DNA from 4 places in the Streptomyces sp. NBC_00376 genome. Region 1 is predicted to be linked to each of the others. Evidence: riboswitches for the same ligand, from Rfam matches in the RefSeq annotation. Region 1 holds a riboswitch; each other region holds the start of a gene.
What was found. A riboswitch is a leader RNA that binds a small molecule or an ion and turns the genes downstream of it on or off. The one in region 1 is predicted to bind cyclic di-AMP.
Positions count from the first base shown of each region.

Region 2: linked by a shared signal. The riboswitch ahead of OG842_RS05420 (M23 family metallopeptidase) and the one ahead of OG842_RS23620 (transglycosylase family protein) in region 1 are both predicted to bind cyclic di-AMP.
Region 3: linked by a shared signal. The riboswitch ahead of OG842_RS34280 (C40 family peptidase) and the one ahead of OG842_RS23620 (transglycosylase family protein) in region 1 are both predicted to bind cyclic di-AMP.
Region 4: linked by a shared signal. The riboswitch ahead of OG842_RS02950 (transglycosylase SLT domain-containing protein) and the one ahead of OG842_RS23620 (transglycosylase family protein) in region 1 are both predicted to bind cyclic di-AMP.

Region 1 is NZ_CP107960.1:5,217,040-5,221,078, reverse strand. It holds gene OG842_RS23630 (FtsB family cell division protein) at 1-42, opposite strand, end outside; gene eno (phosphopyruvate hydratase) at 158-1,447, opposite strand; gene OG842_RS23620 (transglycosylase family protein) at 1,737-2,507, opposite strand; cyclic di-AMP (ydaO/yuaA leader) riboswitch at 2,508-2,679, opposite strand; gene OG842_RS23615 (transglycosylase family protein) at 2,980-3,918, opposite strand; gene OG842_RS23610 (cytochrome P450 family protein) at 4,024-4,039, opposite strand, start outside.
Region 2 is NZ_CP107960.1:1,177,163-1,181,201, reverse strand. It holds gene OG842_RS05425 (alpha-galactosidase) at 1-1,470, shown strand, start outside; cyclic di-AMP (ydaO/yuaA leader) riboswitch at 1,768-1,924, shown strand; gene OG842_RS05420 (M23 family metallopeptidase) at 1,928-2,860, shown strand; gene OG842_RS05415 (SGNH/GDSL hydrolase family protein) at 3,050-3,892, shown strand; gene OG842_RS05410 (STM4011 family radical SAM protein) at 3,942-4,039, opposite strand, start outside.
Region 3 is NZ_CP107960.1:7,630,387-7,634,425, reverse strand. It holds gene OG842_RS34290 (ATP-dependent Clp protease proteolytic subunit) at 193-828, shown strand; gene OG842_RS34285 (hypothetical protein) at 836-1,144, shown strand; cyclic di-AMP (ydaO/yuaA leader) riboswitch at 1,546-1,718, shown strand; gene OG842_RS34280 (C40 family peptidase) at 1,722-2,195, shown strand; gene OG842_RS34275 (LysE family translocator) at 2,240-2,872, opposite strand; gene OG842_RS34270 (LysR family transcriptional regulator) at 2,945-3,883, shown strand; gene OG842_RS34265 (ATP-binding protein) at 3,920-4,039, opposite strand, start outside.
Region 4 is NZ_CP107960.1:619,324-623,362, reverse strand. It holds gene OG842_RS02955 (ABC-F family ATP-binding cassette domain-containing protein) at 1-1,465, opposite strand, end outside; cyclic di-AMP (ydaO/yuaA leader) riboswitch at 2,027-2,182, shown strand; gene OG842_RS02950 (transglycosylase SLT domain-containing protein) at 2,185-2,673, shown strand; partial or broken gene OG842_RS02945 (FAD-dependent monooxygenase) at 2,719-3,024, opposite strand; gene OG842_RS02940 (TetR/AcrR family transcriptional regulator) at 3,014-3,505, shown strand; gene OG842_RS02935 (hypothetical protein) at 3,518-3,838, opposite strand.

The sequences.
Region 1 (4,039 bases):
CCGGGTCGCGGTGGAGAACCGGTCCCGGTCCTTCACGGCCATGTCCCCGCCTCCCCACTACGCACGTCCGTCCCCGCACACGGTACGGGACCGAGTGCGGGGACGGACGGAGGCCGGGGCACAAGACCCCCGCCGGGCTTGTCAGCCCTTGCTGTGCTTACTGGTTCGCAGAGCGAAACCGCGGGAACGCCGAGCGGCCCGCGTACACCGCGGCGTCGTCGAGGATCTCCTCGATGCGCAGCAGCTGGTTGTACTTGGCGACGCGGTCCGAGCGGGCCGGGGCGCCGGTCTTGATCTGGCCGCAGTTCACCGCGACCGCGAGGTCGGCGATGGTGACGTCCTCGGTCTCGCCGGAGCGGTGGGACATCATGCACTTGAAGCCGTTGCGCTGGGCCAGCTCGACCGCGTCCAGGGTCTCGGTCAGCGAGCCGATCTGGTTGACCTTGACGAGCAGGGCGTTGGCGGAGCCCTCCTCGATGCCGCGGGCCAGGCGCTCCGGGTTGGTGACGAAGAGGTCGTCGCCGACGATCTGCACCTTGGCGCCGAGCTTGTCGGTGATGACCTTCCAGCCGGCCCAGTCGTCCTCGAACAGCGGGTCCTCGATGGAGACCAGCGGGTACGCGGAGACGAGCTCCTCGTAGTACTCGGTCATCTCGGCGGCCGAGCGGGCCTTGCCCTCGAACTCGTACTTGCCGTCCTTGTAGAACTCGGACGCGGCGACGTCGAGCGCGAGCGCGATGTCCTTGCCCGGGACGTAGCCGGCCTCCTTGATGGCCTCGACGATGAGGTCGAGGGCGGCGCGGTTGGACTCCAGGTTCGGCGCGAAGCCGCCCTCGTCACCGAGACCGGTCGACAGGCCCTTGGTCTTCAGGACCTTCTTCAGCGTGTGGTAGACCTCGGCACCCCAGCGCAGCGCCTCGGAGAAGGACTCCGCGCCGATCGGCGCGATCATGAACTCCTGGATGTCCACGTTGGAGTCGGCGTGCGAGCCGCCGTTGAGGATGTTCATCATCGGAACGGGCAGCAGGTGCGCGTTCGGGCCGCCGAGGTAGCGGAAGAGCGGCAGGTCCGAGGCCTCGGAGGCGGCGTGGGCGACGGCCAGCGAGACGCCGAGGATGGCGTTGGCGCCGAGCGAGCCCTTGTTCTCGGTGGCGTCCAGGTCGAACATCGCCTGGTCGATCAGCCGCTGCTCGGTGGCGTCGTAGCCGACGAGCTCCGGGCCGATCTGCTCGATCACGGCGAGGACGGCCTTCTCGACGCCCTTGCCCTGGTAGCGGTTGGGGTCACCGTCGCGAAGCTCAATGGCCTCGAACGCACCGGTGGAGGCGCCGGACGGAACGGCAGCACGGCCCGTGCTGCCGTCGTCGAGGCCGACCTCTACCTCGACCGTGGGGTTTCCGCGGGAGTCGAGGATTTCCCGGGCTACGACGACGTCGATGGACGGCACGAGGCATCTCCTTCTGGGATATGACGCTGGTTGTGCAGGGTCGCTTTGGCCTTGCGACAAGAGCCTAACCGGCCCGGCCCGATCAGTCGGCCGACCGCCCGACCCCTGGGACGAAAAAGGACCCGGGGGCACACATTGCCGGACAAACGGTCAGATTTTTACCGGTCAGTAACTACAACAGTTGAACGGTCCGCCGCTCCCCCGAGCACGAATGGCAGGACCCCGGCCGGGCGCATACGGGGGAATGCGCGCCGGGCCGGGGTGGCACTCGGGGAGGAGCGAGCCGCGACTACTTCGTCAGGTGCAGCTGCTGACCCGGGTAGATCAGGTCGGCGTCCTTGACGATGTCCTTGTTCAGCTCGAACAGCTTCTGCCAGCCGCCCTTGACCTTGTGGTCGGCGGCGATCTTGCTCAGCGAGTCGCCGGAGGCGACCTTGTACTCGCCGTCGCCCTTCTTGACCTTCTCGCCGGTCGGCGTGGTGACGGTCTTCTTCGACTCGGCCTGCGGGGCGGCGGTGCGGTCCGAGCGGGAGGCGGCGGGGGCCTCGGTGCGCTCGGCCGGCTTCGGCTGGGCCTGCTGCTTCGGGGCGGCCGGGGCGCTCTGCTGCTCGGAGGCGCCGGAGCTCGCGGTCGAGTTGGAGGAGGAGTTCGAGGACGAGCCGGTGTCGACGCCCGGGTCGACGCCGTCGTTGGTCAGGTTGCCGGCGCCGGCACAACCCCAGGCACCGGGGCCCTGCATGTCGAGGAGCTTCTCGGCGGTGGCGATCTGCTGGGCCTTGGTGGCCAGGTCGGCGCGGGGGGCGTACTGCGTACCGCCGGCGGCGGCCCAGCTGGACTGCGAGAACTGCAGACCGCCGTAGTAGCCGTTGCCGGTGTTGATGGACCAGTTGCCACCGGACTCGCACTGGGCGACGGCGTCCCAGGTGGCGACGGAGGCGGCGGAGGCGCCGGTCGCGCCCATCAGGGGCACGGCGACTGCGGCACCGGCGACACCGGCGAGCGTGGCGATGCGGACGGCCTTGGACGGGCGGCGGTGCTTGCCCTTGCTGGAAAGCAGCATGGTTCTCCTCACCGACGCCTACGAGGTGAGCTGTCGGGTTCGGGCCAAGTGAGTTGCCCGGTCGCACGTCCTAGCACGCGACTTCACCCCAAGCCGGTCCTGATGCGTCTTTCGACGATCGGGCCCGGCGCTTACCTGGGTCCCCCGCTCCTGCCTACGGCGCTTTACGCGTCTGTTCCCTTCGACCGACGGCAGGATTCGGCGTGACGGTCGACGGGGCCCGCGGTGCGAGCGGTTCCGACCGTAAACATACGCAACCCTCACATTCAAAGATGGACATATCCGACAATCAACACGTAATCGCATCTGAAGAACTGCCGTTTCCGCAGGTGGGACCGGATGCGGAAGGGACCCCCAGGCGCGACACGCCAGTTGACGCAAAGAGACCCATGTCTCACTTACACATAAGTGGACATAGGTCCCTGAACTACCCCAGTTTTTGGGGCGCTTTTAGTCGATTATCAGACTTACCTCAGTTGGGTTTCACATCGAGATCGAGGCTCTGGCCAGGGAGGATGAGGTCCGGGTCGGCGCCGACGGCAGCCTTGTTGGCCTCGTAGAGCGCGGGCCAGCCGCCGGGAACCTTCTGTGCGTCAGCAATCGACCAGAGGTTGTCGCCGGCGTGGACGGTGTACGTGCCGTCGGCGGCCGGGGCGGCCGTGTCGCGCGCGTCCTTGCCGCCGCGCGATGCGTGACGGCCCGACTCGCGGCCGTCGGCGTCCGCGCCGCGCCCCTTCTCGGCGGCCGGCGCGCCGCGGTGCTTGCCGCCCTTGCCGCTGGACGCGTCGGGCGAGGCGGGCGCTCCGGGGGACGGGGTGGTCGAGGCCGAGGGCTTCGGGGACGGCGAGCTCTTCCCCGACGGCTTGCCGGACCCCTCCGAGCCGTCCGCGCCGTCCACGGCGTCCGTACCGTCCGAGGCGCTCCCGGAGGGCGTGGCGTCGCCCGACGGGTCCGCCGACGCGTCGTCAACCGGCTTCTCGCTCCCGGCCGGGTCGTCGGCGGGCACCGAGCCCGGGTCCACCCCCGGCAGCTTCCCGTCCACGGCCAGGCCGGAGATGACCGCGCAGCTGGGCCAGGCCCGCGGGCCCCGGTCGTCCAGCACCTTCTCGGCCACCTGTATCTGCTGCGCCCGGCTGGCGAGGTCGGCGCGCTCCGCGTACGCCTCACCGCCGTACGCCTTCCAGGTCTCCTGCGAGAACTGGAGGCCGCCGTAGTAACCGTTCCCGAAGTCGGCGCTCCACGCGCCGCCGCTCTCGCACTCGGCCACCCGGTCCCAGGTCGTGGCGTCGGCCGCGTGGGCACCGGACGCGCCGAGCAGCGGGATGGCGATCGCCGATCCGGTCACGCCCGCGGCGACGACGATGGCGGGTGCCTGACGGGGGCGACGGTGTTTGCCGTTCGCGGAGCCCATGGGGTTGCCTTCCGGGTAGCTGACGTGTGACTGGTGAGTCGAACGGTGAACCTAGCCGGGTTCGAACGGGAGTCACAAGTCGATGCAGCGCAGATCACGTGAAAGTCACAGAATTGACGGA
Region 2 (4,039 bases), 4.0 Mb from region 1:
GACGCCGACGGCGCCGCGACCGAGGAGAGCGGCGAGGTGTACGGCTGCGCACTCGGCTGGTCCGGGTCGTGGCGGATCTCCGTGCAGCGGCTGCCCGACGGGCTCGTACAGATCACCGGAGGCGCCGGCTACGACGACTCCGGACTGCTGCGGATGGCGCCGGGGGAGTCGTACACCACGCCCGTCTTCGCCGGTCTGTGGAGCGGGCAGGGGTTCGGCGGGGCGAGCCGCGCCTGGCACGCCTGGCAGCTGGCCCATGTGATCCCGGACGCGGCGAACCTGCGGCCGGTGCTCTACAACTCCTGGGAGGCGACGGGCTTCGACATCTCGCTGGACCAGCAGCGGGCCCTTGCCGAGCGGGCCGCGGCGATGGGCGTCGAGCTGTTCGTCGTGGACGACGCGTGGTTCGGGCAGCGGACCAGCGACCGGGCCGGGCTCGGTGACTGGACACCGAATCCGGACCGCTTCCCCGGCGGGCTGAAGCCGCTCGCCGACGAAGTGCACGGGCTCGGTATGCAGTTCGGTATCTGGGTCGAGCCGGAAATGGTCAATGCCGACAGTGATCTCTATCGCGCGCATCCCGACTGGGTTCAGCACTTCCCCGGGCGGGTGCGGACGGAGTACCGCAACCAGCTGGTGCTCAATCTGGCCCGCCCCGATGTGCAGGCATATCTCTGGGAACAGCTGGACACACTGCTCACCGAAACTCCGGTCGACTATGTGAAATGGGATTTCAACCGCTGCTTCACCGACGCGGGCTGGCCGGGCGAGGGGTACCCGCAGAAGCTGTGGATCGAGCATGTGGACGCCCTGTACGCGCTGATCGACCGGCTCAGGGCCGCGCATCCCGCGGTCGCGTTCGAGTCCTGCTCGGGCGGCGGGGGCCGGATCGACCTGGGGATCCTGTCCCGTACGGACCAGGTGTGGACCTCCGACAACACCGACCCGCTCGACCGTCTCGCCATCCAGGAGGGCTTCGGGCACCTCCACCCGGCCCGGGTGATGGCCGCCTGGGTCACCGACAGCCCGAACGACCAGCTCAACGGCAGGGTCAGCTCGCTGCGCTTCCGTTTCGTGAGCGCGATGGCCGGTGTGCTCGGGGTCGGTGGGGACCTCACCGAGTGGAGCGAGGCGGAGCTGGCGGAGGCGCGGACCTGGGTGGACCTCTACAAGGAGATCCGGCCGGTCGTGCAGCAGGGCGAGCAGTACCGGCTGCGTGCGCCGCGCGGCTCACTGAGCGCGGTCCAGTACGTCCATGGGGACGACGCAGTGGTCCTGATGTGGTTGGAGGCGCAGCGGTACGGGGAGCGGCCCCCGGTACTGCGGCTGCGCGGGCTCGACCCCGCGGCGACGTACACCTGCCTGGACACGGGGGCGGTGCACCACGGTTCGGCACTGCTGCACCAGGGGCTGCACACCGGGCTCCGGGGTGATCTCGACGCCCGGGTGCTGAGGCTCCGACGGGGATGATGAGAGGCATATGTCCGTAATAGGGGCATATGCCCGAACATGGCCTGCTTATAAGGGACATGGGGGATGCCTCGTGAGCGGGATCATATCCGTGACGGTGTGTGGCGACGGGAGAGTCGGGTAATCCGTGCGCCGCGCGGAAAGCCAAGATCCTTAATCCACGGAGTGTGACCGGAATTCCGCGCCGATTTCCCCGGCGCGGATTCCCGTGTGGAACCCGTGGCTTGTTCTCGTCATCCCGACTCGCTTACGGTCACCGTCAATCCGGTCGGACCGCCTAATCCTGCCGCCGTCCGGAATTCACATCCACTCATCGCGTGGCAGGAGCGGGGGAACCAGGTAAGCCGCCGACCGGAGAAATCCGGCCGGCTCGGGGTGAAGTCGCGCTCAGCGCGGCCGGGCATCTCCAGCCCGAACCCGACAGCTCACCTCGCAGGCGCCGGAGAGGAAACACGCCATGCCCATATCGGGTAAGCACCGTCGTTCGAAGATCAGCACGATCGCCCGTGGCGTCGCCGCGGTGAGCGCCGGCGGCGCCGTCGTCGCACTGCCGCTGCTCGGCGCCACCGGTGCCCAGGCCGCGGAGCAGGCCGCCCCGGCCGCCGCGCCGCAGTCGGCTGCCGCCACGCACGCCGCCCCGGCCGCGCAGAAGCAGGCCGCCACCACGACGTACTCCGTCGTCTCCGGCGACTACCTGTCGAAGATCGCCGCCGAGCACCAGATCAAGGGCGGCTGGCAGAAGCTGTACCAGGACAACCGCACGGTCGTCGGCGAGGACCCCAGCCTGATCTTCCCTGGCATGAAGCTGACCCTCGGCGTCAAGGCCTCCGGCAACGCCGCGCCCACCGGCGCCGGCACCGGCTCGGCCCTCCCGTCGAAGGCGCCCTCGGTGGTCGTCGAGAAGTCCGCCCCGGCCAAGTCCTCCGCCGCCGCCCCGGAGTCCAAGGCCCCGGCCTCCGCCCCGGCCGTCACCCAGAACACCGGCTCCGGTTACGTCCACCCGGTCCCCGGCAATCACACCACCAACTACCGCGCCTCCGGCTCCAACTGGTCCAGCGGCAGCCACACCGGCATCGACTTCCCCGTCGGCACCGGCACGAGCGTCAAGTCCATCACCTCCGGCACCGTCGTCGCCGCGGGCTGGGGCGGCGCGTACGGCAACCAGGTCGTCGTCAAGCACGCCGACGGCCACTACTCGCAGTACGGCCACCTGTCCTCCATCTCCGTCTCGGCGGGCCAGGCCGTGAGCACCGGCCAGCAGGTCGGCCTCTCCGGCGCCACCGGCAACGTCACCGGCCCGCACCTGCACTTCGAGGTCCGCACGGGCCCGGCGTACGGCTCGGACATCGACCCGATCGCCTTCCTGGCCTCGCACGGCATCTACGTCTGAGCCGAACGGCCGGGCAGCTGAGCGACAAAGCATGACCTGAGCAACACGGAAGGGGCGGTGCGCGGCGGCGCACCGCCCCTTCTGCTTATTCCCCCTTTACCAAAAACTGACCGGGTGGTCTATCTCACCACCCGTCAACCCTTTATTACGGTCGCGTAGGTCACATTCGGCGGTGCAGGATAAGCGTTTGTGGCAGACGATTCGAGAAAAAACCAACGTGGCGTCAACAACCGACAGGGCGTCATCGGGTCGTACGCGGCGATCGGCGACAGCTTCACCGAGGGAGTCGGCGACCCCGGCCCGGACGGGACCTTCGTCGGCTGGGCGGACCGATTCGCGGTACTTCTCGCGGACCAGCTCCCGGACCCCGATACGACGGGCGCGGAAGGCTCCGCGCACGGGAATTTCAGATACGCCAATCTCGCCGTACGCGGACGCCTCCTCGACCAGATCGTCGAGGAGCAGGTGCCGCGCGCCAAGGAGCTCGCACCCGACCTGGTGAGCTTCTGCGCGGGCGGCAACGACATCATCCGGCCGGGCACCGACCCCGACGACGTGGCCGAGCGCTTCGAGCGCGCGGTCGCCGAGCTGACCGGGGCGGTCGGCACGGTCATGGTCACCACCGGCTTCGACACCCGCGGCGTTCCCGTGCTGCGCCATCTGCGCGGCAAGATCGCCACCTACACCGCCCATGTGCGGGCCATCGCCGACCGCTACGACTGCCCGGTCCTGGACCTGTGGTCGCTGCGGTCCGTCCAGGACCGGCGTGCCTGGGACGACGACCGGCTCCACCTGTCGCCCGAGGGACACACCAGGGTCGCGCTGCGCGCCGCCCAGGTCCTCGGCATCGACGTACCGGCCGACCCCGACCAGGAATGGCCCCCGCAGGCACAGCGCGGCACCCTCGAAGTACGGCGCGACGACATCCACTGGGCGCGTGAGTACCTGGTTCCGTGGATCGGCCGGCGGCTGCGCGGCGAGTCCTCCGGCGACCACGTCGAAGCGAAGCGCCCGGACCTCCTGCCGCTCTAGACGGCGGTCCGGGTCCGTGGTGCCGTCGCCCGCCGGACCCGCCTGAGCCTCAGGCGGGTCCGGCGAGCGACGGCACCACAGCCGCCGGGATCCGCTCCAGCACACCGCCCGCGAAGACGTCGTACAGCGGAAGCGTCTCCAGGTGCA
Region 3 (4,039 bases), 2.4 Mb from region 1:
AGAGATTGTGAGATATCCGCCCTCAGCGAACGGCTAAAACAGCCTCTTACCTGGGACTTTTAGTGGATCACCAGGATCATTCCTCCATCCTAACCTTCTGTACGTCCTGTACATTTTTCACGGAAACCGGTGCGGCCCCGTGCAGCGCCCGTACAGACCCCGTGCAGCCCCCGGAGGAAAGGCATCGCCATGCTGTTCCAACCCACCGCCCGTCACGTACTGCCCGAGTTCACCGAGCGCACATCCAACGGGACCCGCACCCTCGACCCGTACTCCAAGCTGCTCTCCGAACGGATCGTCTTCCTCGGCACCCCGGTCGACGACGCCGCGGCCGGCGATCTGATCGCGCAGCTCATGTACCTGGAGCACGACGCCCCGGACCGGCCCGTATCGCTCTACATCAACTCGCCCGGCGGCTCGTTCGGGGCCATGTCCGCGATCTACGACACGATGCAGTACCTCGATTGCGAGGTGGAGACCTACTGTCTCGGCCAGGCCGGTTCCTGCGCCTCCGCACTGCTCGCCGCTGGCGCTCCCGGCCGGCGGCACGCACTGCCCGGCGCGCGGGTCGTCGTGCGGCAGCCCGAGCTCACCGAGCCGGTGCGGGGCCGGCCGTCCGACCTGGAGATCGAGGCGCGGGAACTGGAGCGGGTCCGCGCGATGCTCACCGCACTGTTGACCCGTCACACGGGCCGCACCGAGGGGCAGATCACCGCCGACACCGAACGCGACCTCATCCTCGACGCGGCGGGCGCCAAGGCGTACGGGCTGGTGGACCACGTCCTGGAGAGCCGGAATTCCTCACTCCCGCCGCACGGCGCGAGGTGAACGCCCGATGCGGCCACCGGAGTTCCCACCCCTGCCCGCACTGACCCGCGCCGAGGGGGAGTTCATCGACCACTACCTCGAAGTCCTCGACCAGGTAGGCCGGATCAACCCGGCCCGAGGCAGCGACACCTATGGCGCACTGCGCGCCGCACAGGCACTCGTGGCGCGGTCACGGGCGCTGCGGGACGCCCTCGCCTTGATGCACGAGCGCGGCGAGGCACACATCCACGCCGCCACGCTCGCCCGGGCGCTGCGCGTGCTGGACGGGGAACGGCGGGCCGGACGCGTCACCGTACCCCCTGCACCGGGCAGTTGACCGACTCCCGCGCCCGCGTGCCGGCGGCGGGGCCCGCCCAACTCCCCCTGCCTCGCCGTCCGGCGGCCCTTCACCCAACTCCCGTACTCGACACGCCCGACGGCCTCACCGAAAATCCTCGCTCGTTCGGCGTAGGAAGTCCCTCTCCCGAGGGACCATTCAACTTGCGTTTCGCGCGTGAACAGTGAGCGGAATCCTGCCTTCCGTGCCTGGTACGAACCCCTTCCGGATCACCGGCGGAGCGTCAAAAATCACCATGCCCACCCGAACGGATCAGTCGTGAGGAGCCTCACAAATCCCTGTTCAAGCTCGGAAATCCGGCAGCCGGTAAGTCAAGATCCCTGGGACGACAAGCCCCCGCCACCGCGGCGGGGCGGTCCGGGCGGACGCCGAGTCCTGCCGCCGTCCGGATGCCTGGTCGACAGAAGTGGATCGGCAGGAGTGGAGGACCCGAGCACAACGGGTCGACCTGAACACCGGTCGACCCTCGGGGTGAAGCCGCCGAACGCGGCCGGGCAACTTCGCCAGCCCGAACCCGACAGGTCATCCTTCACAGGCGGCTGACGAAGGGTTGCGCATGACTGCGCAGGTTCATGTCCCGTCTCTGCTCGTCCGGGCCGGTACGGCCTCGGTTCTCACACTCGCCGCCGTCGGCGGCACCATGTTCGCCCCGGGCGCCGCGACGGACGCCCAGGCGGCGACGCTGTCGATGAAGGCGCTCAAGATCGCGGCATCGAAGAAGGGGTCGCCCTACGGTTGGGGGGCCACCGGCCCGAACCGCTTCGACTGCTCGGGGCTGACGCTCTATTCGTTCAAGAAGGCGGGCAAGAGGCTTCCCCGCACGGCCCAGCAGCAGTACAACCGGACGCGGCACATCTCGGCCTCGCACCGCAAACGCGGCGATCTGGTCTTCTTCCACTACGGCCGCAGCGTCTACCACGTGGGGATCTATGCCGGTAAGGGCAAGATCTGGCACTCGCCGAGGACCGGCTCCGTGGTGCGGCTGGAGAAGATCTGGACCAAGAGCGTCTACTACGGCCGGGTCCGCTGAGGCGGGGCCCGTCCGGCGGGCCGGGGCCGTCGCCCCTCCCGCGCTCAGTGCGGCAGCGGGCCGGTCACCAGCACCAGCCCCAGCGCGGTGAGCGCCGCGCCGCTGCCACCCTCGATGGCGCGCGCGGTGCGCGGCCGGCGCAGCCACCGCCCCAGCCGGTCCACGAGGAGCGCCACCGCCGGGAACCAGACCAGCGCCATCGCGACGACGATCGCCGCGAGCAGCAGGGTCCTGGGCAGCGGCGGCTGCCCGTCGGGGACGAACTGCGGCAGCAGGCTGAGGAAGAGCACCGGCGCCTTGGGATTGAGCGCATTGGTCAAGAAGCCCTGCCGCAGCGCGCGCACGCGTCCCCGGTCCGCGGGCCGGTCCTCGGGACCGTCCCCGTCCGGGGCGCGGCGCCGGGCCGCGCGCAGGGCGCTGATGCCGAGGTACAGGACATAGACCCCGCCGAGCAGCTGGACGGTACGCAACAGGGCGGGCACCGCCACGAGCACCGCGGCGAGCCCGGCGACGGCCAGGGCGGTGTGCACCAGCAGGCCGCCGGCCACGCCCAGCGCGCTGGCCACCCCCGCGCTCCGGGAGGCGAGCGCATTGCGTACAACGACGGTGAAGTCCGCGCCCGGCAGCGCGACCATTCCTGCGGCGACCCCGGCGAAGGCGATCAGTTGTGCGTCCATGGGTCCACCCTGACCCGACAGAGCCTTTAGCATGTACTTGGAATCTTCTGGGTCTGCCAAAAGGAACGCTTAATGTACGACCCGACACGGCTGGCGGCGCTGGTGGCGGTCGCGGAGGCCGGATCGATCACCCGGGCCGCCGCACGTCTGGGCTACACCGCGCCGGCCCTCTCCCAGCAGCTCGCCAAGCTGGAGCGGGAGGCGGGCGCCGCACTGCTGGTACGTCACCACCGAGGGGCCCGGCTCACGGCCGCGGGCGAACTGCTGGCCGGACGCGCCCGGCGCGTCCTCGACGAGATGGACCAGGCCCGCCATGAGCTGGCCCGCCTCTCCGGACTGTCCGGCGGACGCCTGCGGGTCGGCACGTTCACCACGGCGGGCATCCATCTGCTGCCACCGGTGCTGAGCGCCTTCCGGCGTGCCCACCCGGATGTGGAGCTGGCGGTCACCGAGTACGAACCGCCCCAGGGGGTGGCGGCGGTGGCCGCCGGCGAGGTCGATCTGGCGCTGACCCATGTGTACGAGCCGGCCGCCGCGACGCCCTGGCCCGCCGGGGTCTTCGCAGAACCGCTGCTGGTCGAGGAACTGGTGCTGATCACGGCGGTCGGCCAGATGCTGTCCGAGGGCAGCGGGAGACTGCCGGTGACCGAACTGGCGGGCCGGCCGCTGATCAGCAGCGCGCCCACGCATCCGCCGCGACGCGGGGTGGAGCAGGCGCTGGCCGAGGCCGGGGCGACACCCGCCGTGGTCTGTGAGTCGCCCGGCTATGCGCTGGTGTGCGCGCTGGTCAGTGCGGGCATCGGGATGGCAGTCGTCCCGGAGATGGTCGCCGCGATGTCACCCACGCCGCTGTCCGTACGGCGGCTGGATCCCGCCTCCTTCCGGCGGACGATCTCGGTGGTGCACCGCGGTGACCGGGCGAGCGCCGCGGCGGCGACGCTCCAGGCCCTGTTGCGCAGCGGGTTCGGGAAGGCGGGCTCGGCGCAGCGGCTGGTCGGCGAAGCGGGGTGACCGCGTCGGTGCGGCGAAACGGGATGAGCACGTCGGTCAGCTCTGCACGGGGATGCTCCATGGAAGCGCGATCCACACCGTCTTGCCGCCCTCGGCGGTGGGGGTGACGGTGAGTCGGCCGCCGCATTCCTTGGCCAGACAGCGGATGATCACCAT
Region 4 (4,039 bases), 4.6 Mb from region 1:
TGGTCGGCTCGTCCAGCATCAGCAACTGCGGGGCCGGTGCGGCGAGCATCGTCGCCGCGAGGGCGGCACGGAAGCGTTCGCCGCCCGACAGTGTGCCCGCCGGCTGTTCCGCGCGCTTGCCCTGGAAGAGGAAGCGCGCGAGCTGGGCGCGGATGTGGTTGTCGGTGACCCCGGGCGCCATCCGGGCCACGTTCGCCGCGACGCTCAGTCCGTCGTCCAGCACATCGAGCCGCTGCGGCAGGAACCGCACCGGTACGAAGGTCCTGGCATCGCCGGACAACGGGGCCAGCTCACCGGTGAGCGTGCGCAGCAGCGTCGTCTTGCCGGCGCCGTTGCGGCCGACGAGCGCGATGCGCTCCGGCCCGTTCACCTGGAGGGTGCCCTCGCGCAGCCTGCCGAACCGCGGGCGCAGCCCGTTCAGGCGCAGCACGGTGCGCCCGGTGGGCACCGCCGTGTGCGGGAGGCTCACGCGGATCTCGGCGTCGTCGCGGATCGCGTCGGCGGCCTCCTCCCGGCGTTCGCGCGCCTCGTCGAGACGCTCCTCGTGGACGCCGCGAAGCCTGCCCGCCGACTCCTGTGCCGATCGCTTCCGGCGGCCTGCCAGGATCTTCGGGAGGCCGCCCTCGGCCTCCGCCTTCCGGCCGTTCCTCTGGCGCCGGGCCAGCTTCACCTGTGTCTCCTCCAGTTCACGCTTCTGGCGGCGCACATCGGCCTCCGCGGCGCGCAACATCCGCCCCGCGGCCTCCTGCTCGGCGGCCACGGCCTCCTCGTACGCCGACCAGCCGCCGCCGTACCAGTTCACCGAACCGGTGCGCAGTTCGGCGATGCGGTCGACGCGCTCCAGCAGTTCCCGGTCGTGGCTGACCACGACCAGTACGCCCGAGCGCCAGGAGTCGACGGCTTCGTAGAGCCTGCGGCGCGCGAACACATCGAGGTTGTTGGTGGGCTCGTCCAGGAGCAGGACGTCGGGGCGCTCCAGCAGCAGCGCGGCCAGCCGGAGCAGGACGGTCTCCCCTCCGGACAACTGCCCCACGGTGCGGTCCAGTTCGATGCCGCCGAGGCCGAGCGACCCCAGTGTCGCCAGGGCCCGTTCCTCGACGTCCCAGTCGTCGCCGATCGTCTCGAAGTGCTTCTCGTCGACGTCCCCGGCCTCGATGGCGCGCAGCGCGTCACGCCGCTCGGCGATGCCCAGGGCCCGGTCCACCCGCAGCGTGGTGTCGAGGGTGATGTTCTGCGGAAGGTGGGCGAGGCTGCCGCCGACGGTCACTGCCCCCTGGGACGGGCGCAGTTGACCGGCGAGCAGCCGCAGCAGGGTGGACTTGCCGGCGCCGTTGGTGCCGACGAGCCCGACGCGCCCCCGGCCGATGCTGAGCGAGAGCCCGTCGAAGACGGTGGTGCCGTCCGGCCACCGGAAGGCCAGGGCCGAGCAGGTGAGGGAGGCGTGGGGGGTGGTGGGTGTCGCCATGGTGTTCCTCGCATTCGCAAGCGCAGTGAAGGGGGCTTCGTATGCGAGCACCACGCGGCGACCGGGGAGCGGAGGGAGATGCGGCGGTCCTGAAGATCGAGGGACGGCTCATGCACCGAGGTCGCATCCACGCGGGGTCACGGGCAGTGCGAAGCACTGCTACTGCGTGACGGGCGCACGGGCAAAGCCGTACGGCGTGATGTTCGCGAACCTCAGATGCGCAACGTCCACCTCAATCGGAGACAACAGGACATCAAAACTGTAACGACCGGGGGGCGGAAAGGCAATGTCACCGGGCCTCGGCGGCCGCTGGGCGAAATGCCCGCTTTTGTGAATTCGTGGCGCGAGTCACGTTCGGCCCGCGGGATGCTGTGCCTCATGGATCGGTTCCCTTTCCGCGCAAGGGGAGCGGGTCGTGCGGTGTGAGGTGGATTACCGAAATTCCCGTTAATCGATCTTGTGGGTGAATTGCATTCGGAAATTGGGGTCTTGTCCCGTTCGGCTCTTCTCGCCTACGGTCACCGTCAATCCGGACGGAACGCCGAATCCTGCCGCTGTCCGGCCATCCGACCACCCATGCACGGCAGGAGCGGGGGACCCAGGTAAGCCGCCGGTCCGGAATCCGGAACGGCTCGGGGTGAAGCCGCGCTCGTGTGCGGCCAGGCATCTCCAGCCTGAACCCGACAGCTCACCTCGCAGGCGACGGAGAGGAATCCACCATGTCCGCAACGGGTACGTACCGCCGTCGCAAGTCCACCCCGCTGACCCGCGGTTTCATCGCCGTGGGCACGGGCGCCGCCGCTCTCCTGCTGCCGCTGCTCGGCGCCCACACCGCCTCGGCGGCTCCGGCGCAGTCCGCCGGCGTCGCCGCACCGGCAGCGCAGTACGCCAACGATCTGGACGGCTGGATCAAGGAGTCGCTGGCCGTCATGGCCGAGCACAACATCCCGGGCAGCTACAACAGCATCCACCGCAACATCATGCGCGAGTCGTCCGGCAACCCCCGGGCCATCAACAACTGGGACTCGAACGCCGCCGCCGGGACGCCGTCCAAGGGTCTCCTCCAGATCATCGATCCGACGTTCCGGGCCTACCACGTGCCCGGGACCTCGATGGACAGCTACGACCCGGTCGCCAACATCACGGCGGCGTGCAACTACGCGGCCGCCAGGTACGGCTCCATCGACAACGTCTTCGGGGCCTACTGACGTACGCGACACCGCTGCCGCACGGCCGGGTGCTCCGTCCCGAGGTCAGCCCGGCCTCGGGGGTGTCCAGTCGGCGTGGCAGAGGATCGTGCGGATCGTGACACGGGACGGTGCGAGACGCATCGCCGCGTTGCGCAGCGCGACGGCCGCCGGGTGGGACAGCTGTTGGCCCATCCGGCCGGCCTGCCGCGCGGCCCGCGCGACCGACTGGCTGCGGGGCCGACGCTCCGCGTCGTAGCGGCCGAGCGCCGACTCGACGGTCGCTTCGCCGGACAGCGCGGCGGCCAGTGTCGCCGCGTCCTCCAGTGCCTGGCAGGCCCCCTGGCCGAGATTCGGGGTCATGGCGTGCACCACCTCCGCGTACTTCCGCACCCGTCAGGCCCTGCTCACCGCGCTCGTCAGACGGCTCGTCGCGCACGACCAGGCGGAACTCCAGGCGGCCGGCGAGCGGGCGCCGGTGATGCGCGACGCCGGTGAACTGACGGACGGGCTCGCCGGTTTCGTCGAGCGGCGGCTGACGGGAGCGGGGCGGCAGCGGTCGCTCGCCCGCTACGCGTGCGCGGTCGAGAGCATGCGCCACCCGGAGCTGCGCGAGATTCTTGTGCCGCGGGAGAACGCGGCTCGTGACGCCGTGCGGGCTTTCCTGCGTGCGCGGGGGGTGGCCGACGCCGAAGGCCGCACGCTCACGCTGTTGGCCTGTGTGGACGGGCTGGTATTCGACCGGCTGGTGGGCGGCGGGGGAGTGTCGAGGGGCGAGATCTCGGGGCTGGTCGCCGCGGCCCTCCGTGACTCCGGCTCCGATGTGGGGCATGGCCGCGACGCCCCGGGGTGATGCCGGGCCGCGTCACTCCTGGGCGGGTTCCGCCGCCTGTCGCCGTGGTTCGCGGCGGGGCAGTACGGGAACGGTCGCCGCCTCCCCGCCCCGGACCGCCTGCACCACCGCGTCGTGCAGGCTACGGCTGTCCTCCTCCGAACAGCACCGCACCGGACTGCCCGACATGGTGAACCAGTCGATCGCACCGGTGTACTGCACAGTGACCTGGGCCGAGTCATCCGCCCAGGTCGTGTGAACGGTCAGGTCCCCGGACAGCACACCCACCTCGTCCGTGAGCACGCCACCGCGTCCCGAGAACACACCGCAAGTCGTCCATGACGCCCAAGCCATGTCTCCAGGCTGGCACCACGACAGCGGTTGCGCGACCCGTGAGCCCCGCACTTCGGCCCAGGTCCGGCGGCCCCGCCCTTCCGGATGCTGGAAATGGGGGAAACTTTCCACCGGGTCCGGCTGCGGTTCCCGCACCCCCCGATCCCCGTGCTTTGACGCGTTGTTAGCGCCAAATCGTCGAATAGGGCCCTCGGAACAACG